Linked DNA regions of Parasedimentitalea psychrophila. The protein of the gene in region 1 interacts with the protein of each later gene in a pairwise test. Links are inferred from orthologs where the notes say so. Each region holds a gene or a part of one and is shown in the gene's direction. Other genes may lie near its edges.

What was found.
Region 2: the proteins of QPJ95_RS00625 (region 1) and grxD interact in binary tests that used the Escherichia coli proteins (3 or more experiments, as listed by UniProt). The link is inferred for Parasedimentitalea psychrophila from one-to-one orthologs.

What each region holds. Positions count from the first base shown.
Region 1 is NZ_CP127247.1:121,333-136,505, reverse strand. What follows is about bases 4,395-7,374. They hold QPJ95_RS00625 (BolA family protein), read left to right. Parts: upstream 4,395-5,747; coding sequence 5,748-6,002; downstream 6,003-7,374. Other genes in these bases: pepT (peptidase T), read right to left, coding at 6,657-7,374; QPJ95_RS00620 (DUF4177 domain-containing protein), read right to left, coding at 6,029-6,517; QPJ95_RS00630 (DnaJ domain-containing protein), read right to left, coding at 5,016-5,642; QPJ95_RS00635 (DEAD/DEAH box helicase), read left to right, coding at 4,395-4,675. Also shown: cobaltochelatase subunit CobS, read right to left, coding at 1-144; QPJ95_RS00650 (DUF1326 domain-containing protein), read left to right, coding at 428-1,066; QPJ95_RS00645 (DUF2182 domain-containing protein), read left to right, coding at 1,059-1,859; QPJ95_RS00640 (GYD domain-containing protein), read left to right, coding at 1,942-2,274; more of QPJ95_RS00635, read left to right, coding at 2,531-4,394; more of pepT, read right to left, coding at 7,375-7,904; Asp-tRNA(Asn)/Glu-tRNA(Gln) amidotransferase subunit GatB, read right to left, coding at 8,026-9,537; QPJ95_RS00605 (hypothetical protein), read right to left, coding at 9,818-10,216; QPJ95_RS00600 (VOC family protein), read right to left, coding at 10,213-10,566; QPJ95_RS00595 (winged helix-turn-helix transcriptional regulator), read left to right, coding at 10,678-11,100; QPJ95_RS00590 (Tex family protein), read left to right, coding at 11,206-13,563; QPJ95_RS00585 (hypothetical protein), read right to left, coding at 13,951-15,173. UniProt on the Escherichia coli protein: Transcriptional regulator that plays an important role in general stress response. Has many effects on cell morphology, cell growth and cell division. Acts by regulating the transcription of many genes, including dacA (PBP-5), dacC (PBP-6), ampC and mreB.
Region 2 is NZ_CP127247.1:4,353,098-4,368,204, forward strand. Bases 1-2,914 are described here. They hold grxD (Grx4 family monothiol glutaredoxin), read left to right. Parts: upstream 1-1,233; coding sequence 1,234-1,596; downstream 1,597-2,914. Other genes in these bases: purL (phosphoribosylformylglycinamidine synthase subunit PurL), read left to right, coding at 1-536; QPJ95_RS21000 (BolA/IbaG family iron-sulfur metabolism protein), read left to right, coding at 715-951; QPJ95_RS21005 (hypothetical protein), read left to right, coding at 948-1,199; QPJ95_RS21015 (cell division protein ZapA), read right to left, coding at 1,685-2,101; QPJ95_RS21020 (coiled-coil domain-containing protein), read right to left, coding at 2,101-2,914. Also shown: more of QPJ95_RS21020, read right to left, coding at 2,915-3,015; tkt (transketolase), read left to right, coding at 3,255-5,276; QPJ95_RS21030 (hypothetical protein), read right to left, coding at 5,463-5,885; QPJ95_RS21035 (DUF808 domain-containing protein), read right to left, coding at 5,935-6,897; gap (type I glyceraldehyde-3-phosphate dehydrogenase), read left to right, coding at 7,126-8,145; QPJ95_RS21045 (hypothetical protein), read left to right, coding at 8,207-8,350; QPJ95_RS21050 (PAS domain-containing hybrid sensor histidine kinase/response regulator), read right to left, coding at 8,420-10,963; QPJ95_RS21055 (response regulator), read left to right, coding at 11,412-12,026; QPJ95_RS21060 (cytochrome P450), read right to left, coding at 12,046-13,278; QPJ95_RS21065 (TfoX/Sxy family DNA transformation protein), read left to right, coding at 13,416-13,748; ndk (nucleoside-diphosphate kinase), read right to left, coding at 13,819-14,241; QPJ95_RS21075 (ABC-F family ATP-binding cassette domain-containing protein), read left to right, coding at 14,440-15,107. UniProt on the Escherichia coli protein: Monothiol glutaredoxin involved in the biogenesis of iron-sulfur clusters.

The sequences.
Region 1 (15,173 bases):
TTTGTAGGTGGGATCGATCGTTGGCACCCGTTCGGAGCTTTCGGCAAAGCCCTTGACTGTCATGTCGGTGTCGATGCCAAACACATCGCGGACCGAGATGCTCTCGGTGGGTTTAGCATTGATATCCAGCAAGCCGTTGCTCATGACGCGCGATCCTTATTCTTTTCCCTAGGGTGGGGCCCCGTTTGTCGGATTGGTGCAACATCTTACCGGCGAGGGCAAGGGGAAGTGCAACCGTATGCCAGTTGGCTTGGTGTTTGTTTGCCGCCTGGCCTTAGTTGGCGGCGGTTTCAGGAGATGAAAATTTTCTGCGACATTCAGGTCGTAATCCAGAAAGACGCCCTATCATTAGGGAAGGCGTCGTTGCGGGGAGAACCCGAGCGGCGGTTGTGCTGTTTTGGTAACGATTTGTTCGGGGGGATTTTCTGTGGAAAAATGGAGCATTCAGGGCGAGGAAATTGTCAATTGTAACTGTAACTTCGGCTGTCCCTGCCAATTTGGTGTGCTGCCAACGGATGGCACCTGCGAGGCGGCGGTATTTTTCCGCATCGACAAGGGAAATTATGGCGATGTTCAGCTTGGCGGGCTGCTGGCTGCCGGGGTCTATAAATGGCCCGGCGCAATCCACGAGGGTGAAGGCCAGATGCAGCTTATTATAGATGAGACTGCCAGTGCTGCGCAGCGGGCCGCGCTGGAGGCCATCATGACCGGCAAGGATACCGTTGAAATGGCCACCATGTGGTATGTTTTCAGCGCCATGTGCCCAACCAAGCATGAAACGATCATTGCGCCGATTTCGGTTGAGATAAACGCTGAGGATCGGATCGGCAAAGGCAGTGTTGCTGGCGTCGTCGAGGTCAACGCCGAACCGATTCCACATATCATGTCGGGGGCGCCGCACCGTGTGGGGATCCGGCTGCCGAACGGGTTTGAATTTGGCTTTGCCGAGATGGCCATGGGCAGCACCAAGACCTCGGGCGGGGCGATTGAGTTGCTCAAGAATTCAGGAACCCATGCGCATTTCGCCAGTCTGCATCTGACCGGAGAAGGACGAGTTGGTGCCTGAAGGGGGAGCGGATGTAGCGCCGGAAAATCCCGTCTTGGGGCGGGGGGCGGTGGAACGCTTGGCACGCCGGGACGGGCTGATCGTTGCCCTGTCGGCGCTGTCGATCACCGTGATGGCTGCCTGGTATACCTTTGCCGAGGTGGAGGTCTCGATGACCGCAGGTCCGCTGTGGACGCCGGGCTATGCGCTGCTGAACTTTGCGATGTGGTGGGTCATGATGATTGCCATGATGACCCCCAGTGCGGCCCCGATGTTGCTGTTGTATACGGCGGTCAAACGGATGGGACCGGATGCGGAGCGGGTTGTACTGCTTAGTCACTTGTTCCTGGCCGGGTATCTGTTGGCTTGGGGGGGCTTCAGCCTGATCGCCACTCTGGCGCAATGGCAGGTCGAGACCCTTGGTCTGTCGATGGGCGCAATGATGCCGATCAGGTCCGGCGGGCTGGCCGGGGTGGTGGTGCTGCTTGCGGGACTGTACCAGATGAGTGGTCTCAAACATGCCTGCCTGGCCCATTGCCGCTCGCCCGGCGCGTTTCTGGTGCAGCATCGCCGCCCGGGCGCAACCGGGGCGCTTTGGTTGGGGATGATCCACGGCGGGTATTGCCTGGGGTGCTGTTGGGCGCTGATGGCACTGCTGTTTGTTGGCGGCATCATGAATGTCTACTGGATCGTCGGGCTGGCGCTTTATGTGCTGGCCGAAAAGAACGTGCCGCAGATACGCGCGATGACCCGCCTGACGGGCGGATTTCTGATCGTGGCTGGCACCTATGTGCTGATCTCTGCGCTGGCTTGACACTCGGCGGCAGAGCTTGGGCCCTGACAAAAGCTGTCAGGGATTATTTGTGAGACTGGCAAGTCTGTTATGGGAGAAAAACATGCCACTATTTATAACATATGCAAGCTATTCTCAGGTCGGTATCAAGGGGTTGCTCAGCAAACCTGAAAACAGATCTTCGGTTGTTCAGAGCCTGATCGAAAAGGTCGGAGGTAGGCTGGTGGCGATGTATAACACCACCGGCACCAATGATGTTGTGCTTGTCTCAGAGGCTCCGGATGGTTCGGATGCGGTGGCGATCGCCATGGCGGTCTCTGCATCGGGAGCGATCGCGCGGGCCGAAACCGTGCGGGCCTGGACCAGCGATGATTTTGAAGCGGTCATCAAGAAGGCTGCTGGCCTGACCGGCGCCTATGTGCCTCCTGGATCCTGAAATTCGGTCTGGGTCGCCTTGATACCGGCGGCCCGAACCGCAGGCAGTGATCTCCGGCGAAGGGGGCTTTCCTATGGGGTTGATTTTTGTCGGCCGCTGAACGCATAGCTGCCTTTACCACAGAGCATCTATACTTTTGCTCTGAAACCTATTACATGCCCCCATTCGGGTCATGTGGACCCCGCCCACCGGGATGGTGGTGCCATCAAAATTCCGGGCTGGCTGTCCCAATTGCCGTGCCCCGCAGCAAGCGAAAATGAATATCGTGAAAACAGCACTCGCAGAGGCGCTCAAGGCGCGCGGTTACGAATCGTTGACCCAGGTCCAGCAAGAGGTCAGCAACCCTGATCTGGTGTCTAAGGATCTGTTGGTCTCGGCCCAGACTGGCTCGGGCAAAACAGTAGGATTTGGTCTGGCGATGGCGCCGACCTTGCTCGGTGACGACGAAGGCTTTGGCCGCGCCGCATCACCCTTGGCGCTGGTGATTGCACCCACGCGTGAATTGGCAATGCAGGTCAAGCGCGAGCTGGAATGGCTCTATGCCGGCGCCGGGGCCCATATGGCCTCGACCGTTGGCGGCATGGATATGCGCGACGAGCGCCGGGCGCTGGATCGCGGCACCCATATCGTTGTGGCCACACCGGGTCGTTTGCGCGACCACATCATGCGCGGCTCGATCAACCTGTCCGAAGTGCGCGCCGTGGTGCTGGACGAGGCCGACGAGATGCTCGACCTCGGTTTCCGCGAAGATCTGGAATTCATTCTGGGCGAAACCCCTGAAACCCGTCGCACCCTGATGTTCTCGGCCACCGTGCCAAAAGGCATCGCGCGTCTGGCTGAAACCTATCTGAAGGATTACGAGCGGATCACCACCGTTGCCGCGACATCGCAGCACGCGGATATTGATTATCAAATGCTGGCTGTGTCTCAGCGCGATAGCGAAAACGCCATCATCAACGTGTTGCGCTACCACGAAGCGCCCAATGCGCTGGTGTTCTGTAACACCCGTGCAATGGTCAACCGTCTGACCACACGCCTGTCGAACCGGGGCTTCTCGGTGGTGGCGCTGTCGGGCGAGCTGTCGCAGGCCGAGCGGTCCAACGCGTTGCAATCCCTGCGCGACGGTCGTGCCAGCGTCTGCGTGGCCACCGATGTGGCGGCGCGCGGCATTGACTTGCCCAAGCTGGATCTGGTGGTTCATGCCGAACTGCCAAACAGCCACGAAACCCTGCTGCACCGCTCAGGCCGGACTGGCCGGGCCGGACGCCAGGGTGTCTCTGCGCTGATCGTACCACCCAAGTCACGCGGCAAGGCGATGCGCCTGTTGCGGGCGGCCAAACTCACCGCCGAAGAGCTGAACGCGCCAAGCGCCGAAGCGGTTCGTGGTCAGGACGAGGCCCGTATGCTGGGCGATGCAACCTGGACCGAAGTCGTCACCGACGCAGAGGCCACACCAGTGGCAAACCTGCTGGAGAAGTTTGCGCCCGAACAGCTGGCCGCAGCCTATCTGCGCCTGTTCCATTCGCGCCACACTGCGCCCGAGGAACTGGGTGATCCCGGTCAGGACAAGGGCGCCCGCAAAGAGCGCGAGCCGTTTGGTCCTTCGGTCTGGTTCTCGATTTCCGGTGGTCGCGATGCGGGCGCTGAACCGCGTCGTTTGCTGCCGATGCTGTGCAAGGCAGGCAACCTGTCCAAGGACGATATCGGCGCCATCCGGGTGCAGGGCCAAGAAAGCTATGTTGAGCTGCGCCAGAGCAGTGTCGATGGCTTCCTCAAGGCACTGGGCAAACCTGAAGTTGAAGGCTCCAAGGTTGTCAAGCTGGACAAGGCCCCGGATATCGCCCATTCGCCACGCCCCAAATTTGAGGGCAGCGGCCCGCGTCGCGATGATCGCAAGCCCCGTGGCGACTTTAAGCCACGCGAAGATCGCAAACCGCGCGACGATTATAAGCCACGCGAAGATCGCAAGCCGCGTGACGATTTCAAGCCTCGCGAAGATCGCAAACCGCGTGACGACTACAAACCGCGCGAGGATGCGGGTAAGAAGGGTGGCGACGCCAAATATGGCGGCAAATCGTCGACCCCTCCGGTCGATTGGAACGATTCCCCTGCGCCCCGCTCGAAAAAACCCAAGGCAGGGATCGGCAAAGGTGGCGGCAACCCGTCTCAGCGCATGGCGCGTCCGGGTGAAGAACACGTCACGCCGCTGAAACGGCGCAAGACTGGCGACAGTAAGCCCTATGCCGGTAAGCCCGGCGGCGACAGTGACCGCAAAGGTCCGCCCCCCCCCAAGGGCCGGGCTGACAGCAAAAAGAACAAGGCCCGTGCGGCGCTGGCCAAGGGAGGCCCCGCCAAAGGTGGCGGCGGTTTCGCCAAGAGCAAGCCTCGCAAGGGGAACTGAGTAACAAAGGGCGGCCCGGTTGGGCCGCCCTTTTCCTTTGTCGACCCCGGTTTTGCGGTGATGAAATATCGGGAACTGGCCCACCTGGTACCGGCCCACCTGCCGCAGACCGAGGGCATTACCAGCAATCGCGACCTGGCCGGGCGCCCCTCGCGCAGAGCCTGAAGGCGACCGTCGTCGAGGGCTGTCTGCGCTGCGGCGGTATCGCATTGTGCACGAGCCAGAACGGATGCGTCCCTTTGCCTGCCAGTTCGACCCTTTGGGTGGCCGATCGCGGATGGGAGAATCAAAAAAGGGCACCTGCAATGGCGCCCTTTGATAGCTATGGTTTGTGACCGGCTTATTTAAAGGTCTTGCTGTCCTTGATCTGATCCCAGGCCCACATCACCTCTTGCAGCTGTTCTTCCTGCGAGCGGTCGCCGCCGTTCATGTCGGGGTGCAGCACTTTGATCAGTTTCTTATAGGCCTTGCGGATCTCAATTTTGGTCCAGCCATCACTGGCCTCCAGAATTTCGATCGCGCGACGTTCGGTGGCGGGAAGGCGGCGGCCGGTGCTGCCGCCGTTTTTGCCGGGGTTCTGGGTGGCATTGGCGCCCAAAACCTGCTGCGGGTCCTCGATGCCCAACCGGGCCCAGGCCCGTGCCTCGGGATCGCCTATTGGCCGGGTTTCGCGTTCCCAGACCTTGTCCTTGGATGACTGGGCATTCAATTCGGCCTCGGTCGTGCCATCAAAGAAGCTCCACTTACTATTGTATTCACGGACGTGCTCTTGGCAGAACCAAAAGAAATCATCCAACACATCCGGCGCCTTGGGGGCGCGGAACTTGCCGGCCTCCTGGCAGCCTTCGTGGTGGCATTCACGCACGGAGGTCTCGGAGGCTCCGGACATGCTGCGCCGCCCGCGCGGGTTTTTTTTCTTGGCGGATCGGACCGACATATCGAAACCGAAAGGATCTGACTTGCTCATGGGGGTGCACCTTCTACGACGCATCTATTCGACTCGGAGCAAACACTTTAATCTACACAGCGGCAGATAGAAGGGGGTAACGAAAAAAATATGGGAAATGAGGCTATGAACATCACGCAAGAGATCGAAAATCGGCTGCAAGAGGCGTTTCAACCGTCTGAATTACAGGTCGTTGATGACAGTGACAGCCACCGCGGCCATGCGGGGCACGACGGGCACGGCGAAAGCCACTTTAACGTGATGATCCGGGCCGCCGCGTTTGGCGGACAAAACCGGCTGCAGCGTCATCGCATGGTGCACAAGGCGCTGGGGGATATTGTGCCGCGCATCCACGCGCTGGCACTGGACATCGACGCCTGATCAAGAGGCGGGCTGGGGCGGCCTGATTACTGGCCGTCCTCGTCGCTTTGCTGCTTGGCCCGTGCTTTCAGCGCGGCGGTGACGCCAGCCACCGGGCTCAGCTCTTCGACACCATCATCGGCCTGCATTTCGCGGGCACCGGCACCGGGCACCGGGGTGGCATCTGCCGCAGCCTGAGGGTCGCCCGCGATTGCGGTCAGCGGCACCGTTTCAGGGGCGTGGACAGCGCGGACGGAGGGGCTGTGATCTGCCTGTGCGGCGGGCATGCTCATTTCCTCATCCCCGGTGGGGCGGCGAAACACCATCACATTACGCCAATGGGTGGTTGATCCGGTCAGCCCCGAGCGCTCCTCGCTGGGCAACAGCTCGGCGCGCTGAAACTCCCAGCCGTCAGCCCCCATGTCATTCAGCAGCTGCTCAATGGTCACGGCAAACCGCCCCTGAGGCGTCTTCACCCCTTTGGCCTTGGTGCCCTTGGCGGGGGCGGGAACAACTTTGTACTCGAACATCATCAGGATCCGGATCGTTTGTTTGTTGCATGTGTTTAGCAAGAGCAGGGGGGCAGGCCAAGGTGGGAATGTGACGCCAGCGGCACATCGCATAATTGGACGCCGGTATCACCCCAGCGCCCAACTTGATTTGCCTTTGGGGGCTTTATCCGGCCTGCTTATCTGCGGCCAGGCTGGCCAGCGACAGGCAAACTTCGGTTGCGGTCACCATGTCCTGCACCGAGATCCATTCCAGTGGTCCGTGGATGCATTGCATGCCGGTAAAGATATTTGGCGCCGGGATTCCCAGTTCCGTGAGCCGCGAGCCGTCGGTGCCGCCTCGAATGGGCACTGACACCGGGTCAATCCCATGCGCCTTGCTGGCCTCCCGGGCGAGCTCAACCGGCGTCATGTCTTTCTCCAGCCAGTAGCGCATGTTGCGGTATTGCGGGTAGATTTCGCAGGTGATGGATGCGCGGGGTTCCGTGGCCTGCACCGCGCTGCAAACCTGCCGCAGGATGTTGCCTTTGGCCGCCAGCCCCTCCATTTCAAAATCACGCAGGATCAGTTTGATCACCATTTCAGACGATCCACCAAGCATATCCGTGGCATGGATAAAGCCGTCGCGGTCATCGGTGGTCTCGGGTGTCATGGTTGCCTGCGGCAGCGTCTGTATGATCTTGGAGGCAAGGTGGATGGCGTTGACCATTTTCTCTTTTGCCAGACCGGGATGGATAGAGACGCCGGTAACGGTGACAACGGCGCGGTCAGCCGAGAAGCTCTCAAATTCGATCTCACCCACTTCGCCGCCATCCAGAGTATAGGCAAAATCGGCGGCCAGATCTGTGATCAGCGCGTCGCCCACGCCGCGGCCAATTTCTTCGTCCGGGGTAAAGGCGATGCGGATTGGTCCGCGGCGGAAGTCTGGATTGTCCAGCATATGACGTGCCATTGTCATAATGATCGACACACCCGCCTTGTCATCGGCCCCCAAAAGAGTGGTGCCAGATGCCGTTATCAGGTTGTGGCCCTGTTTGGTCGCCAGATACGGATGCTCGGCCGGAGACAACACAAGGTCGGGATTGTCCGGGAAGGTGATATCACCGCCGTTGTAGCCCTTGATCACCCGTGGTTTGACGCCTGTTGCATTGAACTGCGGCGCCGTGTCCACATGGGCAAGGAAGCCAATCGTTGGCCCCGGCACAGTGCCTGGAATGGTGGCTAGCACAACGCCGTATTCAGTCAGCTGCACGTCCTGTGCGCCAATGGAGCTGAGCTCTTCCTTGAGCAGGTCCAACATCCCGAACTGGCATTTGGTACTCGGGGCCGAGGGAGAGTTTTCGTCGCTTTGGCTATCGATTGCAGCATAGCGGACAAGCCGGTCTTCGAGTTCCTGATTGAAACTGTTCTGCATGGTGACTCCTGAATTTTTGCCCAGAGAACGGGCCGCTTGGCGGAGAGTCAAGCTGATGAAGGCGGCAAAACAAAAGGGCGACCCTATGGCCGCCCTCGTATTACTTGCTGTAACCGTTGGGTTATTCGCCCAGTTTTTGCGCTACTAGCTGGTTCACGGCCTTGGGGTTGGCCTTGCCGCCGGTGGCTTTCATCACCTGCCCGACAAACCAGCCCGCCAGTTTTGGGTTCAGCTTGGCTTTTTCCACCTGCGCCGGGTTGTCGGCGATGATCTTGTCCAAAGCCGCCTCAATGGCGCCGGTGTCGGTCACCTGCTTCATGCCGCGCGCCTCGACGATTTCAGCCGGGTCGCCACCCTCGGTATAGACGATCTCAAACAGATCCTTGGCGATCTTGCCGGAGATGGTATCCGCCGAGATCAGCGCGATGATGCCGCCCAGTTGCGCCGGAGAGACCGGGCAGTCGGCGATATCTTTGTCGTCGGCTTTCAGGCGGCCAAAAAGTTCGTTGATCACCCAGTTCGCAGAGAGCTTGCCGTTGCGGCCTTCGGCCACGGCCTCAAAATACGCGGCCGATTCCACATCCGCCGTCAGCACCGAGGCGTCATAGTCGGACAGGCCAAAATCGGCGATAAAGCGCGATTTCTTGGCGTCTGGCAGTTCCGGCAGGGTGGCGGCAATCTCGTCGACCCAGGCCTGCTCGATTTCCAGCGGCAACAGATCGGGGTCGGGGAAGTAGCGATAGTCGTGCGCTTCTTCCTTGGAGCGCATCGACCGGGTCTCGCCCTTCTCGACGTCATAGAGACGAGTTTCCTGGGCCACGGTGCCGCCAGCCTCGACGATTTTGATCTGCCGTTCGGCTTCAACAATGATCGCTTGCTGGATGAACCGCATCGAGTTCATGTTCTTGATTTCGCAACGGGTGCCGAGATGGGCAAAGTCCTGAGACTCCTGGTATTTTTCATACTGACCGGGACGGCAGATCGATACGTTGACATCAGCCCGCATATTGCCGTTCTGCATATTGCCGTCACAGGTGCCCAAGTAGCGCATGATCTGACGCAACTTGGCGACAAAGGCGGCGGCTTCTTCCGGGCTGCGGATGTCGGGACGGCTGACGATCTCCATCAGGCAAACGCCGACACGGTTCAGGTCAACAAAGGACATGTTCGGATCCATATCGTGGATCGACTTGCCGGCGTCCTGCTCCATGTGGATGCGTTCGATGCGAATGTTGCGCGCCAAGCCGTTGCCCAGTTCGACCAGCACTTCGCCTTCGCCGACGATGGGGTGATACAGCTGCGAGATCTGGTAGCCCTGCGGCAGGTCGGGGTAGAAATAGTTCTTGCGGTCAAAGGCGGAATTCAGGTTGATCTGCGCCTTCAGGCCCAGTCCGGTGCGCACCGCCTGTTCGATGCAGTATTCGTTGATTACCGGCAGCATGCCGGGCATTGCGGAATCGACAAAGGCCACGTTTGAGTTTGGTTCAGCACCAAACTGGGTCGAGGCGCCGGAAAACAGTTTGGCGTTGGAGCTGACCTGAGCGTGGACCTCCAGGCCGATGACCAGTTCCCAGTCATGCTTGGCACCCGAGATCACCTTGGGTTTGGGCAGTTCATATGTCAGGTCGAGCATGTCGCACCGGCTCCTTTGATCAGGTTTGCCAGCGTTCTAGGCCAGCCAGTGAACCGGGGCAAGAGGCACGAGCGGTGCCGGGCAGAGGAATCGGGGTTAAGGGGCCGAAGCCTGGCCTGGTCAGTGCAGGCTGTGCCAGTGATTTCCGCGATCAAGCTGTTGGGGGACGAACATCCAACCGGGCTGGCAGAGCTGGGGGGCTTGATTTATCTGAAATCCCCGATGGGCTCCTGTGGTTGGCAGCACATCGGGGTTCCTGTTGGCAATTGTAGATAGCGCCTTATGCGATCTTTCGATGGATCCATCCCAACAGGATGCCAAACACACCAAATTGAACCGCACTGGCTGTCGCCTCAATTTTTATCCAGTCCAAAATGGACGGCACTGCGTATTTGGCGGGTTCTGTCAGGACAATGTAACTCGCCAGGAACAGGCCAAAACCCAACGAGATGGTTATTGCGTCACGCAGCGTTGGCACCGTTGGGGCCAGCCGGGAAAGAGCCAGGCTCAGAATCAATCCCTGGATGATCATGACGGAGAATCCCATCAGCATAATGGGGGACCCGCGCAGGAACCCCACTGCGGCAAAGTGATCTTTGTTGAGCAGAAAGTGCGAGGATCCCTGCACCGCAAAGGTGACCGCCATAAAGGCGAGCACGGAGATCAGGTGCTTTGTCATGCCTTGGCGTTCCCATCCCGCTTCCACAGGGCCAGCGGGGCGCCGCCCGGATCCCGAATGAAGGTCGCAACGCCCGCGGGTCCAGTCAAGTTTTCCGCAATAATTGTGGCGCCATTTGACGCGGCTTTGGTCACCGCAGATGTCAGATCTTCAACCTCGATATAGGGCACCCATCCGCTGAGCCCGTCCATGGGGTCACAGGCCGCTGCAAACGGCTTTCCACTGCCACTCTCCAGAAATGTCATCGGCCCAACGCTATTGGCTGACCAGCCAAATGTCTCGTTCAGGAAATGGACGGTTTCCTCGCGTTGCGCACCAATATTGTCAAACCATACAAAAGGTGAGGGCATGTTTTCTCCAATTCACTTGTGTTTTGCAAGTGAATATTTGATCGAGAGCTTTCAAATTGCAAGTATTATTTTTGCTGTTATTCTTTGGGCATGAAAAGATCAGAGAAAATCATGTGGTCCGGGTGTCCGGTTCGCTATGCAGCCGGTGTGTTTGGCGACAAATGGTGCTTTGTCCTGCTGAGGGACGTATTGCTGCATGGTAAACGATATTACGGCGACTTTGCGGCCTCGGAGGAGGGGATATCGACAAATATTCTGGCGGACCGTCTGTCCCGGCTAGAAGAGGAGGCCATGTTGACCCGGCATGTGGATCCGAACAAACGAAGCAAGGTCTTCTATCTGCCGACAGGCAAAGCACGGGCGCTGTTGCCAGCATTATTGGGCATGATGGTTTGGGCCACTGAATATGATGAAAACACTGCGGCGCCGGCCTCATTTGCAAAAGCATTCCGGGAGGACCCCAAGGCTGCAATCGCCTGGTATGAGGCTGAAATCGACCGGGTGAATGCGGCTTTGGATCTATCCTTATGCTGAAAATGCCCAGCTGGGCGCTATTTTGCCCTGCTGACCCCGTGACCACTTGGCGGACTTCACCCGCGCGGCTAAGAAGGGTGTCCCAACAGACTTGAGGAGACCGCCGTGGAAACCGCCCGCCGTATCGCCCATTCCATCGCCACACAGATCAGCGCCCGACCTGAGCAGGTGGTGTCGGCCGTGAAGCTGCTGGATGAAGGCTCAACCGTGCCGTTCATCGCCCGCTACCGCAAAGAGGTGACCGGGGGCCTGGATGATACCCAGTTGCGGACACTGGCCGAGCGGTTGTCTTATCTGCGCGAGCTGGAAGCGCGCCGTGCGAGCATTCTGCAGACCATCAAGGCGCAGGATAAGCTGACCGTTGAACTGGCCGGCACAATTGCCAAGGCCGAGACCAAGGCGCAGCTGGAAGACATCTATCTGCCCTATAAGAAGAAGCGCCGCACCAAGGCGATGATTGCCCGCGAAAATGGGCTGGAGGCACTGGCGGATGCTATTCTGGCGGATCGGATGACCGCGCCCGAGGCGCTGGCCGAAGGCTATGTTTCTGAGGCTGTCGAGACGGTGAAGGATGCGCTGAACGGTGCGCGCGATATTCTGGTGGAACGGCTGACGGAAAATGCTGCCTTGCTGGGAGGTTTGCGAAGTTTTTTGCAGAAAGAGGCGTTTCTGACGGCGCGGGTTGTGCAGGGGCAGCAGGACAAGGGCGCCAAGTTCTCGGATTATTTTGACCATCGCGAGCGCTGGGCGGATGTGCCGTCACACCGGGCACTGGCGATGCTGCGCGGCGCGAATGAGGGCGTGCTGACACTGGATATCGGTCCCGACTCCGAGGAGGGCGCGGCCCGTGCCGAAGCCATGGTGGCGGCGCAGTTACAGGCTGGCGGCAAAGGCCCCGGAGATATCTGGCTGCGCAAAATTGCCGGCTGGGCCTGGCGGGTGAAGCTGAGCCTGTCGATGATGCTGGAACTGATGAGCGAGCTGCGCAAGCGCTCGCAGGATGAGGCGATCCGGGTGTTTGCGCGCAATCTGAAAGACCTGCTGTTTGCCGCTCCGGCCGGTGCGCTGGTGACTCTCGGGCTGGACCCGGGCATTCGCACCGGCGTCAAGGCGGCAGTGGTTGATGCCACCGGTAAAATGGTGGGTACAGATACCTTCTACCCGTTTCAGCCAAGGAATGATGTTGGTGGCGCCAAGGCGGCGATCCTGAGACTGGTGGTGCAGCATGGCGTCGAGCTGATTGCCATCGGCAATGGTACCGGTAGTCGCGAGACCGAACGTCTGGTGGCGGACGCGCTGAAGCTGTTGCCGCCGGGTGTGAAAGTGCCAACCAAGGTGGTGGTCAGCGAGGCGGGGGCCTCGGTCTATTCCGCATCGGAACTGGCAGCGCGGGAGTTCCCGGACTTGGATGTGAGCCTGCGCGGCGCAGTGTCAATTGCGCGGCGGCTGCAGGATCCGCTGGCTGAACTGGTCAAGATCGAACCCAAGTCGATTGGCGTCGGTCAGTATCAACATGACGTTGATCAGCACCAACTATCGAAGTCGCTGGAAGCGGTGATCGAGGATGTAGTGAACGGGGTTGGCGTCGATTTGAACATGGCCTCGGCACCGTTGCTGGCGCATGTCTCTGGTCTGGGGCCGGGACTGGCTGAGGCAATTGTGGCGCACCGGGATGTAAACGGCGCCTTTGCCTCGCGCCGGGAGCTGCTGAAAGTGGCGCGGCTGGGGCCACGGGCATTTGAGCAATGTGCCGGTTTCCTGCGCATTCGGGGTGGCGCCGAGCCGCTGGACGGCTCGTCGGTGCATCCCGAGGCCTACCGAGTGGCGCGCAAGATCGTAAAGGCCTGTGGTCGGGATCTGCGGGCGCTGGCCAGTGATCCAGGGGCCCTGCGCGGGGTGCAGGCCGAAGCATTTGTAGATGACAAGTTCGGCCTGCCGACGGTGCGTGACATTCTGGCCGAACTGGAGAAACCGGGCCGGGATCCGCGCCCCAGTTTTGTCACCGCGACATTTGCCGACGGGGTCGAGGACATCAAGGATCTGAAGCCGGGTATGGTGCTTGAGGGCACTGTGACCAATGTTGCGGCTTTTGGTGCCTTTGTCGATATTGGGGTGCATCAGGACGGGCTGGTGCATGTCAGCCAGTTGGCAGACCGGTTTGTCAAAGACCCGCATGAGGTGGTGAAAACCGGCGCGGTGGTCAAGGTCACCGTCACCGAAATTGATGTGCCCCGCAAACGCATTGGCCTGACCATGCGCAAAGATGGCGGCGCTTCGTCCCGCGACGACCGCGCCGCGCGAGGCGGGGCTCTGGGGGGCAGGCCTGACGGCAAGCCGGGCAAAAGCAATCAAGGCGGGCGCGGCAAGCAGCCGATGTCCGCAGGCCCCAAAGGGCCAACGGCGGGCGGTGACGCGGGTGGCGCATTTGGGGCAGCCCTTTTGGATGCGCTGAAAAAGCGCTGAAACATCTGCAATCGCCAGGGTCTTTATCTTGGCGATTGCCGTTGCTGGAACATAGTGTATTTCATTGGTCGAACTCCAAAATCAGGGATCTGAAGCTGTCCGGAAGGACTATGCCTTTTGCCGAAGTCAGATGAAAATTCCGCCGAGGCGCGCCGAACTTCCCCACCGGCGCCGGACGTCGATTTTGGCCGGACACCCTGTCGCAGATTTCGCCGGCGCCCTGCACCGAAGCCTATAGTTGCCCGGCCCTGTTGTTATATGAGTATTTTTGGCAACGAGAAACACAGGTGATTTTTCCTGCAGCTTCTTTTTGCTAAAAATACTCAAATGCATCGATCTGCCAAAGGAGAAGTCGTTTTGGGGTAAAACCCGCTTGCAGGTTCTGTTCTAGGCAAGGCTGAACTGGGGGCCGTCGGTGGTGAAGGTCACCTTGTGGCCCCGGTTGATTTCATCGCGGAACTGATCTGCAATGATCTGCATCGCATCCGCGCGGCCGCGGGCGGCAAACCGGCTGGGGGAGGTGATTCTGGCGTTGTTGTCAAACCCGTCCGCCGCGTGGGCCCAGATCAGGGGGTGCAACTCGTACAGGTGATCCCGGATCAGCCAGTCAACGGCTTCGGCTATTTGCAACCTTGGCATATCAGCCCATTCGCAGAGGCCCAGACCGTTGCACAGGGCCACCGAACAGTATGAGGCAAGCAGATTGATCATCTCTTGGGTAGGCTGGGTTTTCACGATGTCACGCAGCCCGTCGAGAAAAAACTCGACGTCAACCTGGGCACAGGCCTGTTCGTCATTGGCAATGGCATCGAAATAGACCCATGTGTAGCCGCCAGCCCCCCAGATGGGCGCGGTGCGCGAGGCAGTGCGGCGCGCCTCAAGTTCGAGCGCGGCATAAGAGCCAGACCAGCGTGGCAGCATGTGATTGCCAAGGGCTCGGAAATGGCGGCTGTCCATCGGATCAAGATCAATCAGGCGCTCATACCCATTGGCGACAGTCATGGTTTTTGTGCTGTTGCCCTGTAACATGGCGCAGCTTGTCGCCGTCATAAACGGACTATTCAGTTCTGTGGTGTCGAACGGGGTGAGCAGCGCTGCAGCGCGATCAAAATGGGACGTCCAGCGCTGTCGGTTAACCGCGGGGAGTGTGGTCTCCCAGCCGGTGCCACGCCAGGTCCAGCCGATATCGATATGGGCCAGAGCCACCACAGTTGCCAGATAGGGATCGTTTCGGTAGGCCATCCGAACGGCCTCGAGTGCCATGATGCCGTCGATCAGGGGCCGGGAGTCCGCTTGGTGGCCATCGCTGAGCGCATGTTCAACGGCATTGACCACATCAGCGCGGGCGCCGTAAGCAAGCAGGTCGGCCACCGGCATGCCGCCTGGGGTTTTGGTGCGGGCTTTGTCCGCGGCTTCGATCTCGGCGGAAAGCTCGTCCCAGCGGTCTTGTCTGGCCAGATATTGGCCGCGGGCCTGTGCGGCCCGGCAGGCGATGTCATCGACGCCCTGATCCATCACCGGAATAGAGAGACTGTCCTCGGGGCGCAACTGGGGGAATGTGGTGTCGACTGGCAGGGCACGGGCGATCATCTGTTCCTTTTGCGGCAGGC
Region 2 (15,107 bases), 4.2 Mb from region 1 along the record:
CGACCATCGGAGCCGTTGGCCTGATTGCCGCCGGTGAAGAGCCGATCATTGGCGAGGCCCGCGACGGCCATATCGCCCTGCTGGTAGGTGAAACCCTTGGCCACCTGGGTCAGTCTGCCCTGCTGGCCGAGATCTTCAACCGCGAAGACGGCGACGCCCCGGCAGTGGATCTGGCTGCCGAAAAGCGTAACGGCGAGTTCATCCGCGCCAACCGGGACTATATCAAGGCCTGTACTGATCTGGCTGATGGTGGCCTGGCACTGGCGGCCTTTGAGATGGCAGAAGAGGCTGGAGTTGGGGTGCAAATTGACGCCGCCGACACCCCCACTTTGTTTGGTGAAGATCAGGCGCGCTATCTGGTGGCCTGCAATTTTGACCAGGCCGAGGCACTGATGTTGACTGCCGGGCAAGCTGGCGTGACCCTCACCACTGTTGGCCACTTTTCAGGCGACACGGTGAAGATCGGTGGCAGCGAGGCGCCGCTGGCTGAGCTGTCCGCCATTTACCGCAGCAGTTTTGCCGCAGCAGTGGCCTAGGCACCACGACACAATCTGAATCACATCAAAGCCACCCCTTCCCCTTAAGGAAGGGTGGCTTTGATCTGTCGCCTTGTGGGCCCCCAGATCCCCCAGATCCCCCAGTCATCACAGCTCCCCCTTGCAGCCCCGCCCCAGCACATCTACATCTAAGCCAACAAGACAGGAGACGACCCTAATGGCCATGATAGCCTCAGACATCGAAGCGCTGATCCGAGAAAGCTTCCCAAACGCCGAGATCACTGTGATGGGGGACGACGGGGTGCATTTCTCGGCCCAGGTGATCGACGAGAGCTTTCGGGGCAAGAACCGGGTGCAACAACAACGCGCGGTGATGGCGGCGCTCAAGGGCAAGATGGATGGCGCCAATGGCGAGATCCACGCCCTGGGTCTGACCACCAAAGCGCCTGAGTGACCACTGGTCCCTGGATCATAACTGGAATTGTTGCACTTATTGTTGCGGCAATCGGCATTGAAGCCTATGTGAAGCGCAACAAAAGACGGGCACTGTCGCAGTCGCAACCCAAAATGCGCCATGGAAACCGCAAAAAGGTTGAGCTGGGACAAGAAGCAACGGATCTGGATCTGGTTGAACAGGCCATAAGACAAAACCAGCTGTTAAAAGACGTCGGCAGGCGCTTGAGCAGCCGTAACATCAAATGAAGCGCGACAGCGCGGTAGACTAAGGAAACGCGACATGACTGACGCAAAAACCCGTATCGACGAAACCGTCAAAGCCAATGACGTGGTGCTGTTTATGAAAGGCACCAAAGAGATGCCGCAGTGTGGCTTCTCCTCCAAGGTCGCCGGTGTGCTGAACTACATCGGCATCGACTATACCGACGTCAACGTGCTGGCCGACGAAGACATCCGTGCCGGCATCAAGGATTACTCCGACTGGCCCACCATTCCGCAGCTCTACGTCAAGGGCGAATTTGTTGGCGGCTGCGACATCATCGTCGAGATGACCCTGTCCGGTGAGCTGGACGGTATGTTTGACGAAAATGGTATCGCCTATGACAAAGAGGCCTCCAACAAGATCCGCGAATCCAACGCCTGAGCTGATCTGCCCAGAAACGAAAAGGCCCTCAGAGCGATCTGGGGGCCTTTTGTCGTTCAACTGATGGAGAAATGCAGATACCGGGCGGTTACTGTGCCAGTTTTTCTTCGACCTGCGCCGCCATTGCCTCGGCCCTGGTGGCCAATTCGCTCAGCGTATCGGTGACTTGTGGCGGCACCACCGGAATCTCGATGCGCTCGGGCTCGGGGGCCGGCGCGGCCCGCAGCTCGGCCAGTTCCGCGTCCCGCGAGACCAGCTCCGCATCCCGCGCCGCCAGCTCAGTCTCGACGATTCTGATCCGGTCCTCAACCGCCGCGGTTTTATCCGCCAGCAGCAGGCCGGCCATCAGTAGCATCCGGGCCTCGGGCATCCGGCCGATCTGATCCGATAACACCTTCGCCTCATCGTCCAGCATTTTGGCTGCCGATTGCAAAAAGCTCTGCTCGCCATCCTGACAGGAAACTTCAAAATCACGACCGCCGATATGAATGGTCAACTCGGGCATCAGACTTCCTCCCCTTCTGGTAGATTTCGCGCATGGGCCAACAGCGGTTCCAGCTTGGCCAGAACCACATTGACCTGAGCCTGATCGCTGGCCTGTGCGGCGCGCAGACCTGCAATCTCGGCTTCCATCGCTGTATTGATCAAATCCGCATCGCCAACCCCGGCGGCATTGGCCTCACGCAGGGCCGTATTGGCGCTGCGCAGGCTTTCGTTGGCGTGGCGCAACTGCTGCAATTCAGTGTCCAGCCGAACCAGCATATCATTCTGCCGGTCCAGTTCTTCGCTGTGGTCGGACCCGACGTCACCATCCGCCAGTGCAGCTGCGGGTTGGGCCGCGGCCAATTCACCCTGCGCGGTTTGCAGTTGCGCCTTCAAATCTTCAATTTCTGCGCGCAGCTCAGCAGAGCCGCCATCCGCACTGTCCGCATCCGCACTGTCTTCGTCCTCACTGGCCGCGCCCTCTGCCTCGGCGATCCGGGCTTGCAGCGCTGTGATATCCGCGTTCCGTTCGGCGACCTCGGCATCTAGCGCCGCTTTGCTTTCGGCCATCACGGCTGCAGTGTTACCCGCCGCTTCCAAATCAGCTGTCAACCGCTGGTTTTCAGCCTTCAGGGCGTCTTTTTCGGCGGTATTTCCGACTTCATTGCGCAGCAATTCAACTTCGGCCTGCAAAGACTCAAGATCCCCGGACGTATCCGCCGACGGTGCCACATCCGCCAATTGCGCCTTTAGCGTTTTCAGGCGCTCTTGGAGCTGAGCATTGGCGAGTCTTTCATCGTCCAAAGCCTGGGTCAAATCGTCTTGTGCAGCCGCACCCAGAGCCGCGTTCTGAGCCGCCTCGAGAGCGCCCAATCCGGTCCCGATTCTGTCCATCGCGGCCGCTATGCGGCCTTGCAGTTCCTCGATTTGCCTCATGCCCGTTCCTCACCAATCCGCACCATCTGCTTAAACCCAACCCCACAAGCGAATCGCACCTGCGGCCCGGTTTGTGCCAGCTTACTCAAAGCAGGAGTAAATTACCCCATGTTTGCTTTCAACCACTTGCAGGCCAATCTTGACCTTGGGCGGCGATGTAACGCCCAGCAATACTTGATCTTTGTCAAATCACTGCTATTGAGCCCTCTATCTGCGTGAAAACCCAAAGGAATGACCCAGTGGACCTGACCGCCCTGCGTACTGCAAACCCCGAACATTGGGCCAAGGCTGCCGCCATCCGCGCCCTGACCCTTGATGCCGTTGCCGCTGCCAATTCGGGGCACTCTGGCATGCCGATGGGCATGGCTGACGTCGCTACCGTTTTGTTTGAAAAGCATCTAAAGTTTGATGCATCTGCGCCTCAGTGGCCCGACCGCGACCGGTTCATCCTGTCGGCTGGCCATGGCTCAATGCTGATTTATTCGCTGCTGCACCTCTGCGGCGATGCCCAGGTCACCCTGGACCAGATCAAGAATTTTCGCCAGATGGGTGCGCTGACTGCCGGTCACCCGGAAAATTTCCTGCTGGACGCGGTTGAAACCACCACTGGCCCGCTGGGTCAGGGTCTGGCCAACGCGGTTGGCTTTGCCATGGCGGAAGAAATGCAGCGGGCGCAGTATGGCCGCAAGATTGTCGACCACTACACCTATGTCATGGCCGGCGACGGTTGCCTGATGGAAGGCATCAGCCAAGAGGCCATGGGTCTGGCCGGGCGTCACAGCCTCGGCAAACTGATCCTGTTCTGGGACAACAACAACATCACCATCGACGGCACCGTCGAGCTGTCCGATCGTACCAATCAGGTGCAGCGCTTTAAGGCGTCTGGCTGGCAGGTCATTGAAATCGACGGCCACGATCCACTGGCCATCGACGAGGCAATCACTGCCGCCAAGAAATCGAAGAAACCTTCGATGATTGCCTGCAAAACCCATATCGCCCTTGGTCACGCCGCGCAGGACACCTCCAAAGGTCACGGCGCCTTGACCGACGCCGACCAGATGAAAGCGGCCAAAGAGGCCTATGGTTGGACCTCTGGTCCATTTGAAGTCCCTGCCGACATCAAATCCCAGTGGGAAGCCATTGGCAGCCGTGGCGCTGCGGATCGTACTGAGTGGGAGGGTCGCTTTGCTGAGGTTTCACAGCAGAAACAGGATCGCTTCAACCGTGCCTATGCAATGGACGCGCCGAAAAAGCTGTCGGCTGTTGTCAAAGCCCTGAAAAAGCAGATCAGCGAAGACCTGCCAAAGGTCGCCACCCGCAAGGCGTCAGAGATGGCGTTGGCGGTGATCAACCCGATCATGCCGGAAACCGTTGGTGGCTCGGCTGATCTGACTGGCTCAAACCTGACCAAGACCGGCGACATGGGCGTGTTCGACCTGGATAACCGCAAGGGTCGTTTTGTCTATTGGGGTATTCGCGAGCACGGCATGGCCGCCGCGATGAACGGTATGGCGCTGCACGGCGGCATTCGCCCCTACTCGGGCACCTTCTTCTGCTTCACCGACTATGCGCGCCCGTCGATGCGTCTGGCGGCCCTGTCAAAGATCCCAACTGTGTTTGTGATGACCCACGATTCAATTGGTGTGGGCGAAGATGGCCCAACCCACCAGCCGGTGGAGCATCTGGCGATCTGCCGCGCCACCCCGAACACCTATGTGTTCCGCCCAGCAGACGCGGTGGAAACAGCCGAGGCCTGGGAAATTGCTCTGACCACCAAAGACACGCCATCGGTTCTGTCGCTGACCCGTCAGGGCCTGCCGACTGTACGGACCGAGCACAAGCTGAACAACCTGACCGCCAAGGGCGCCTACGTGCTGGCCGAAGCGACGGGCAAGCGTCAGGCCATCTTGATCGCCACTGGCTCCGAAGTCGCAATCGCGATGGAGGCCAAAGCCAAGCTGGAGGCGATGGGCATCGGCACCCGTGTTGTTTCCATGCCCTGTATGGAGCTGTTTGCAGCCCAGGACGAAGCCTACCGCCGCAAAGTGCTGCCTGCAGGACCAGTTCGGGTTGGTATCGAAGCCGCCATGCGGGCCGGCGGCTGGGATCGCTGGTTGATGGGCGAGCGTGGCCAGGACAAGAAAGCCGCGTTTGTTGGCATGGATAGCTTTGGCGCCTCGGCCCCTGCGGGCGAGTTGTACGAGAAATTTGGCATCACAGCGGATGCGACTGCTGCCAAGGTCAAAGACCTGCTGGGCTAAATTGAACGGTGCGTGCAAGCACGCACCCTACACTGTCGGATCAAGAATGGGCGCCTTTGGGCGCCCATTTCTTTTGAAACAGCACTTGAGACTTACATAACCGGCGTCCGGGTCGAGAAATGGGGTGCAAAGCGCCTCGCCTCGGGTTCGGTCAGGGTTCTGCCCGTGATTTGCACGTACAATTTACTACGACGCCTTTGTCTCGACTACCGCCTTAAGTGCATTATACGCCTTGCGCACATAATCCAGACGCAGTTCATATTGGCCTGCAGCAACGACAAAATCAGGTGGTTGAATACCAGCAACCAGGAAGGCCTGTCTTAGCTGCGTCCCAGAAAGAGGGATGTAATCAGGACTTTCTCCACTGAATTTATTGTACATCCGGCCTCCAAACCAACCACTACGGCCTTCAGCTCTGCTTGCTGCTTCAACTCGAAAGTGAAGAAACCCATAAAGCTGTTTGGCATCCATTGGCGCCAGGTCCGCTGCTGTACTCAACGCCGAAAAAAGCGGCGATAGGCCGCCGGACGCTGCTCCGGTTACCCCTTTCATTGTCGGCGAAGGGCCGGAAATGATTTTGATAATTGCTGTTGTCGGTTGTTTCGCCATAATATCTCGGCCTGTTAATTTGTGTTCATTCAGTTATCTTTGAGCCTGATTATTTGGAGCCTCTGAAAGCGCCCCAAATAGGCGCAATCACCTTGGTCGCCAGTGGGATCAGTGCAAACCCCAGCACCAGACCCAACAGCCCGTCCATCGCCGCCTTGGCGAACCATTCTACAAATCCGGTCCAGCCTTCGGGCACCAGATGCCCCACCGCCGCTGCGTAATCGTGGATATGATTGCCCAGCCAGCCATAACCCAGCTGCTCCATCCCGTGGATGACGATGGACCCGCCAACCCACAGCATTGCCGCAGTGCCAACAACCATCAGCAGCTTCAGGAAGCCCGGCATCATCCGGACCAGCCCCGTTCCCAGATTGCGGGTTACGCCAAAATAGCCATTCTTCGCCATGTACAGACCCACGTCGTCGGCTTTGACGATCAAGGCGACTGAGCCATATACGGCCACTGTAATACCAACAGCCACCAGCGCCAGCGTTGCCGCCTCCATCCAGATGTTACTATCAGGAATTTCAGCTAGTGCGATGGTCATGATCTCGGCTGACAGGATGAAATCGGTCTTGATGGCGCCGGATGCTTTTTGTTCCTCCAGATGCGCCGGATCTCCGGCCTCATCCTCTTTGAACACATGGGTCTCGTCATGGGGCACCAGCAGGTGATAGATCTTCTCGGCGCCCTCAAAACACAGATACGACCCACCCAGCATCAGCAACGGAGAGATCAACCAGGGGGCAAAATTGACCAGCAGCAAGCCGATGGGTAGCAGGAACAGCAGTTTGTTCTTTAGCGAGCCCTTGGTGATCTTCCAGATCACCGGCAACTCGCGGCTGGCGGCAAAACCATGCAGGTATTTTGGGGTCACGGCGGCGTCGTCGATCAGCGCACCGGCAGCCTTTGAACCAGCCTTCAAAGCCTGCGCCGCCACATCGTCGATCGAGGCCGCCGCCACCTTGGCAATTCCAGCCACATCATCCAGCAGTGCCAGCAATCCGCTCATCGCAAGTCCCTCTCAGCCTGTCATTATGCGGGCCAATCTAACCGATACCACCGGTGGCACAAGCGTTAGCGCAATCGCCTTTTGTGTTACCGCCACCAGTCAATTTCCGTTATCGTTAACATGAGTATTTTGCGCTAACAGTATGGATTTATATCCGTTTTCTCCCTTTCGAACTGACCGGCACCGCATTATATCCTGCTTAAGGATTGCTCGCTTGGAGAGATACACATGACCATCAAAGTCGGGATCAATGGATTTGGCCGTATTGGCCGCTGCACCCTGTCACATATCGCTGCTTCGGGTCGTGATGACATCGAAGTGGTCAAGGTGAATGCCACCGGCCCGCTGGAAACTGCGGCCCACCTGATCAAATATGATTCTGTGCACGGCCGTTTTCCAGGCGAAGTGACCATCGGCGACGGCACCATGAACCTGGGTCGCGGCGACATGCAGATGTACTCCACCTATGACATGAACGCATTGGACTGGGACGGCTGCGATATTGTTCTGGAATGTACTGGCAAGTTCAACGACGGCAACCTGGCCAAGGTGCACCTGGAGCGGGGCGCCAAGCGGGTGTTGCTTTCAGCGCCGGGCAAAAACATCGACAGAACCATTGTCTATGGCGTCAATGATCATGAGCTTCGCGCCACCGACACCATGATTTCAAACGGCTCCTGCACCACCAACTGTCTGGCGCCACTGGCCAAAGTGCTGGACGAAGGCATCGGCATTGAACATGGCATCATGACCACGATCCACGCCTACACCGGCGACCAACCGACCCTGGATCGCCGCCATGATGACCTGTACCGCTCCCGCGCGGCTGGCATGTCGATGATCCCGACCTCAACCGGCGCCGCCATTGCCCTGGGCGAGGTTCTGCCCAATCTAAAGGGCCGTCTGGACGGCTCTGCCATCCGGGTGCCGACGCCAAATGTATCGGCGGTGGACCTGACTTTCTATGCCTCACGGGATGTGACCGTGGACGAGGTCAATTCAATCGTCGCCGAGGCCGCAAGAGGCCCGATGAAAGGCGTTCTGGGCTACGAGCCGGCGCCTTTGGTGTCGACCGACTTCAACCACTCGCCGGAAAGCTCGATTTTTGCCCCGGATCAGACCCGTGTTGTGGGCGGCCGTATGGTCCGTGTTCTGGCCTGGTATGATAACGAGTGGGGTTTTTCTGTGCGCATGGCGGATGTTGCCTGCGCCATGGGCCGTCTTTCTGCCCTGTCCAAGGCGGCTTGAGCTTGAGATATCTCACCCGGTCAGGCATATCTGCCCGGGTGAGATATCTTAACGAGGCGACATGACCACCAAAATTTCTATCGTTCTTGGTCTGATAATCATCGCCTCCCTTGTGGCTGATATCGCCCTGTTTGGAACTGTCCATGTGGTTTTTCTTGGCAAACGGTTTTACGAACTGATCGATTGGGTGGCTTTTTGGCGCTAGGGCACGGCGCTGTTAAAACCCGCGCTGTCACGGGGCCCTGTGCTCCGGGCATTCTGATTTTGGCCTCGGTCAGGCAGAGCTACCGGGCGGAAAAAATGCCTGCGAAATACCCGCATTGACCGGGCTACTGACCAGATAAGGGCCCAGAATAACGCCTGCCTCACCCCATGCATCCGCCAGCGCGTCCGACGGCGGCACACTGCCCGCCGCCGCCGCCTCTATCTCTTGCAGACAGGTGCGAAGCGCCGTGAGCCCCAGCACAGCAGCAGAGCCCGCCAGACGGTGCGCCTCGCGTTGATGGGATTGGCTAACCTGTTCGCTTGCGCCCAGATCCTGACGAAACTGAGCAACATCCCGGCAAAGGGCATTGAGATAGCCCTGCGCCTTTTCATTGCCTAGAGCTTCGATGAATTGCTGGATATCCGAACCCTCATGATTCATTTTAATCGGTGTTTTCTGGCCCGTGTAGCGGTCGATCGCCAATGCCAATTTCGCCAGTGTCACAGGCTTGATCAGGATTTCAGTGAATCCCGCATCCAGAATGCGCCTTTGATCATCACCTGCGCCATGAGCCGTCAACGCGATAATTTCCACACCTTCGGCCAGTTTTCTTGACCGTATCTGCCCAAGCGCTTCGATGCCATCCAAACCCGGCATGCTAATATCCATCAAAATCAGATCATATCTCTCATGCTGCACCGCCTCGACACCCTCTGCTCCGCCGGTGGCACACCTCACCCGGTGGCCTTGCCGCAACAACATTTCCTCCAACAGCATCCGGTTAATATCATTGTCTTCGACAACCAGAATCCGGCGCGCGGCAACATCATCAATAGACATCTTTGGGTGCTGGTTTTGACGCGAGGACACCAGCGGCAAGGACAATGTGAACCAGAACATACTGCCCTCTCCCGGTTCACTTTCAACGCCAATCTCGCCGCCCATTTGCTCAACAATAAGACGGGTGATCGACAATCCCAGTCCGGTCCCTTCTTGTTGGCGGCTGTAACTGGCATCCAAAGTTACAAAGTCGTCGAAAATCCGTTCCAGATCATCGGCAGCGATCCCCTCGCCCGTGTCACAAACGCGAAACTCAACCGCATCGCTGTGCGCAAGACGTTCAACCTCAATGGTGACTTCTCCGCGTTCGGTGAACTTCAGGGCATTGCCAATCAACCGCTGCAGCACTTTCCGAATACTCTTAGAGTTACCGATGCAATGCGCATCCTCAGGCAACCGGCACCGCAAACGTATCAGGTTGCCACCCGATTGGGCGGTCGGATGGAGGCCGTCAATCAAGCCCGCTAGCATTTCCTGCAAATCGAATGGCTCACTGCGTTCGAGTTCTGCAGCAGACTCGAGCCGGGACATTTCGAGAACTTCATCGACATGATGCAGCAATAACTCTCCGGACTGCCGCATCGCCCGCAAGTATTGCTGTTCTTGGGACCGCGTGTCAGCCGTCTCCAGTAGCTCAATCGAACCCATAATTCCGTTCAGTGGCGTTCGGATTTCATGGCTGAGAACTGTCAGCAACTTGTCCTTGGCCCGCTCCCCTGCCTGTGCATCATCGCGCGCACAGCGCAACGCTTTCTCGCCTTCAATACGGGAAGTGATATCACGTATGAAGCACACAAAAACCAAATCATCGCCATCCTGACTGGCTGTCACGTTGAGCTCGATGGGGAAAATCTCCCCGGATTTCCGTTTGGCCTCTACCCGTGTGCGCCCCTTGTTGATTAGTTCACCATCGCCGGTTTTCAGAAAACTTGCGGTGTTGTCTTCGGAGAATTGATGCAGGTGCTCCGGAATGATCACATCCATCAAGCGTCGCCCGACCACGTCTTTGCACAAATAGCCGAATGTTTTCTCAGCCGCGCTATTAAAGCTCAGAATTCGGCCCGAAACATCAACCGACACAATGGCCTCCAAAGACGAGTCGACGATAACGCGTAACCGCTCTGCAGTGGCCCGATTTTCCGCGATCAAACCCTGACTGTGGTGGAACAGACGCTGGATCATTATCGCCGTCATTGCCAATGCCGCCACCAGCGTCAACAACACCCTTCCCAGCCGCCTGATCGTGAGTGACACGCGCTGTTTGCTTTCGGCACCGAGCAGAGTTTCCATTTGCAAACCATATCGGATCAAATCGCGAATATCGCTGTCATTTTGTTGAAACTTGATGATCAACTCGGGCAGTGATTTGACCAAATCCCTATCCGGCCCGGCCACAATCGGCGCAAAATAATCCAACCGATTTTGGATTCGGATGAACTTCTCAGCCACAATGCCATCTGCCCGCACCTCATCAAACATCGGGTAATCGTGCAATGTGGCTACGCGATTGTAATATTTGGCGAATTCAAGACGAAAAACATTCAGGTTCTCGCCTTCCTTGGCCCGATAGGCAATTTCCGTCATTTTTATGTGGGAAAACTGAACCTGTGCTAGGTTCCAAGTCAATCGCTCGGAGGCTTTGCCCCCAACCGTGTCCAGCTCATCCAGAACGAGCCGTCCAAGTCCTAGCGAAAGCGTCCCAAGGCCAACAAGAAATGCAATCGTCAGCGTGAGCACCAGTCTTGTGCGTGCTGTGGCGCGTTTGGAGTTCAATTGGCAGACCTTCCTAATTATCGGGTTGCAGGACGAACCGCACCAATCAGCATTTTAGTCCCAGAATCAGGGGTGAAGACAACGAGGCGCAGCCAAGATAATAAATATGACAACCTTGAAAATCTATTTGGAAAATCAAAAAGTCAGTGCGACACTCAATAGCGGACGACCGGCCAAACCTGACACAGAAACGGCTGGAACGCACGTTAGCCTAAGTATACCCGACTATCCTTTTGTATATGGGCTGTACTTAGGTCGCCCCCTCCTCAGCCAAGCTTATCAGGTCTCAAATGAGCAGCCCAACCCTGAACTTCGAGGGTGATGTCCATAAAAATTTGAAGCATTTAGGTCGAAAAAAAACGCTCTCCATTTCACAAAAGTGGATGGTATTGGCAAGTTTACCGCTATATTGAAAATATGGGGGAACTTAATCCAGTAAGTGAGTTTCATGCGCATATTACTTGCAGACGACCACGACATGGTTCGTGACACCATATCCGCCTACCTGCATTCAGTAGGCGGCGCCGAAGTAACCTCGACCGTCAACCTGCCAGATGCACTGGACCAGATCGAAAAGACTGGTCCATTTGATCTTGTTCTGCTCGATTACAACATGCCGGGGATGTTTGGCCTCGAGGGGCTGGCGCGCGCGTTGAAAAGCAATGGCGGCAAGGGCGTCGCCATCCTGTCCGGCAGCGCCCCCACCCACACCGCTCAGGATGCGCTGGACGCGGGCGCCATTGGCTATCTGCCAAAAACCATGGGGGCTAAATCGCTGCTGAACGCCGTCCGCTTCATGAGCGCAGGCGAGGTATATGTCCCGGTTGAGCTGCTCAGAGAGCAATCACCTGCAAACGTTCACCCTTTGGCTGAAAAACTCAGCCCGCGCGAGGTCGAAGTTCTGAGCGGTCTTTGCCGCGGACAATCCAACAAGGAAATTGCCCGCGATCTGGAGTTGCAGGAAGTGACCATCAAACTGCATGTGCGGACCCTGTGTCGCAAACTGGACGCAAAAAACAGAACCCAGGCTGCGATCACTGCAAAAGAAGCCGGTCTGTTCTAATGCGTCCTGGGACCGGCGTTTACAGCACAGCCGGAAGCTTGGCGTAGCCGCGAAACCTCATCCGGCCTCCACCTATGCGACCGGGAAGGATCTGAAAATCCGGGAACCGATTCAAAAATCGTCCAATCGCAATCCAGCCTTCCATCCGCGCCAGCGTCAGACCCACGCAGACATGCGGACCACCTGCAAACGCCAGGTGGCGGTTCCGGGCCCGTGATATGTCGAAAATCTCGGGCGCGTCGAACACATCCGGGTCGCGATTAGCTGCGCCAATCACCAGATGCAAATTGGTGCCCTTGGCGATGATCCTGCCGTCGATCTCAACCTCTGCCGTGGTTTCGCGGTTGCCCAGCTGATTGGGAGAGCGAAACCGCAACATCTCTTCAATGGCCGGTTTGATCAACTCAGGGCTGTTCAGCAATCGCTCTTTTTGATCCGGATGATCCTGTAAAAGGGCCAATCCGTTGCCAATCAGGTTGGTGGTGGTTTCATGGCCTGCGTTCAGGATGAAGATACAGTTCTGAATCAACTCGATTTCGCTTAATGTGCCGTCGGCCCCCTCCCCTTGAATCAATCGGGTCAGCACATCGTTTTCCAGATCCCCCGGCTGCGCCCGCCGCCGTCCAATCAGGTCCGACAAATAGGCTTTGAACTCGGCAACTGCCGTTTGACCGGCCGCCAGCTGTTCGGCGCTCAGCGACGGTTCCAACGCCCCGAGGATCGCCAGCGACCAGTCCCGCAGCGGTCCGCGTTCCTCCATCGGTACGTCCAGCAGGTTGCCAATGATCTGGATCGGGATAGAGGAGGCAAAATCTTCGATCAGATCCACCTGATCTCGCTGCGCCATATCCTCCAGCAAATGATCGACGGTTGCGATCAACCCTGTCTCCATTCGGGCAATGGCGCGCGGCGCCAGTGCCGAGGTCATGATCCTGCGCACCCGCGTGTGCAGCGGCGGGTCGGAAAACACCAGCGAGCTGGTGTGATGTTCAAACAGTGGCGAACCAACCCCGAACTTGGGCCCAAATGCCGCCTTTTTATCTGACGAATACAGGGTGGTATCACGGTAAATACGATCCAGATCACGGTGACGGCACAGCATCACCGACCCATCCGGCTGCGGCAAAACCGGAGCCTCTGCCAGAAGCGCGTCATAGTAGGGAAAAGGATCGTCAACAAACCCCTGCGGCGGATTCGCTAGATCAAAGCCTTCAATATTCACATTTGCTTGCAACGCTCTGTTTGCGGCCATTCCCATCACCCTCTCTCAATTTCACAGATAGGGTGAATGACTGTAAGTACACTGTCAATTGCCAGGAGGGGCAAACGGTCTCTGTCCGGGCGTTTTCTATGGATGACAACCGCGTTCAGCCCGGATAGAAACGAAACATGAACACACCGATATCCTCGATCCGCAACCTTGGCCCCGCATATGAAGAGGCTTGTGCCCGTGCGGGCATCCAAACGGCTGAACAGCTGCGGCAGCTAGGCGCTGATGAGACCTATGAGCAGTTGTTGAAAACCGGCACCAGACCCCATTTCATTGGCTATTACGTGTTGGTGATGGGCCTGCAGGGTCGGCCGTGGAATGACTGCAAGGGGGAGGAAAAAAAGGCGCTTCGCGTCCGGTTTGACGACATCAAGGGCCGCGCCTTTGACAAAGGGCTGTCAGAGCTGGAGGCGACCTTGAACCAGATCGGTGTCGTCGAGAAACGCCGCTAAGCCCTCATCATACAAAAAAGGCCGCCTGCGTTAACAGACGGCCCAATCAATTTTCAAAACCGGCTAAGGTTTAGCCAACCAGTTCAAGACCGGAGAAGAAGTAAGCGATTTCTTCAGCAGCGGTTTCCGGAGCGTCGGAGCCGTGAACCGAGTTTTCGCCAACCGACTCAGCAAAGTCAGCGCGCACGGTGCCGGCGGCAGCGTCTGCTGGGTTGGTTGCGCCCATGACTTCACGGTTCTTGGCAATGGCGCCTTCGCCTTCCAGAACCTGGCAAACGATAGGAGCCGACGCCATGAATTCACACAGCTCACCGTAGAACGGACGCTCGGCGTGTACTTTGTAGAACTCACCCGCCTGCGCGATGGTCAGGTGAATACGCTTTTGTGCGACGATGCGCAGGCCGGCGTCTTCGAATTTGGCGTTGATCTTGCCAGTCAGGTTACGGCGTGTTGCATCGGGCTTGATGATCGAAAATGTGCGTTCCAGAGCCATCGGGCTTCTCCTGTTATTGGGGTCGGGCAAAACGCCCCACCGCCAGTGATCTAATTTGGCGCTCGGGTAGCACGGCAGCCACCGTTTGGAAAGGGGACAGTCGGCGTCTGACCGCCGGAAATGCCGCAACAAACAGATCGCATCGAACCCCATAACAGAGACTGGCGCACACCGTCACTGTCTGCTACGTCCGGCTTTATGTTACGCATCAAAGATATCACATACGCGGTCGAAGGTCGGCCCCTGTTCGAAGGCGCCAGCGCCACCATTCCCAATGGGCACAAGGTTGGCCTGGTTGGCCGCAATGGCACCGGGAAAACCACTCTGTTCCGGCTGATTTACGGCGAACTGGTGTTGGAATCAGGCGACATATCGCTGCCCAACAAGGCCCGTATCGGCGGCATCTCGCAAGAGGCCCCGTCATCGAACGTGTCGCTGATCGACACCGTTCTGGCCGCCGACACCGAACGCGCTGAGCTGATGGCCGAGGCGGAAACCGCCACCGACCCGCACCGGATCGCCGACGTTCAGACCCGTCTGGCCGATATCGACGCCTGGTCCGCCGAGGCCCGTGCCGCCTCGATCCTCAAGGGTCTGGGTTTCGACGTCGAAGCGCAGCAACGCCCCTGCTCAGACTTCTCTGGCGGCTGGCGGATGCGGGTGGCCCTGGCTGCGGTGCTGTTTTCCGAACCGGACCTGCTGCTGCTGGATGAGCCGACCAACTACCTCGACCTCGAAGGCGCGCTGTGGCTTGAAGCCTATCTGGTGAAATACCCACATACCGTGATCATCATCAGCCACGACCGCGAATTGCTGAACCGCTCGGTCGGTGGCATCCTGCATGTCGAAGAACGCGGCTTGACCTA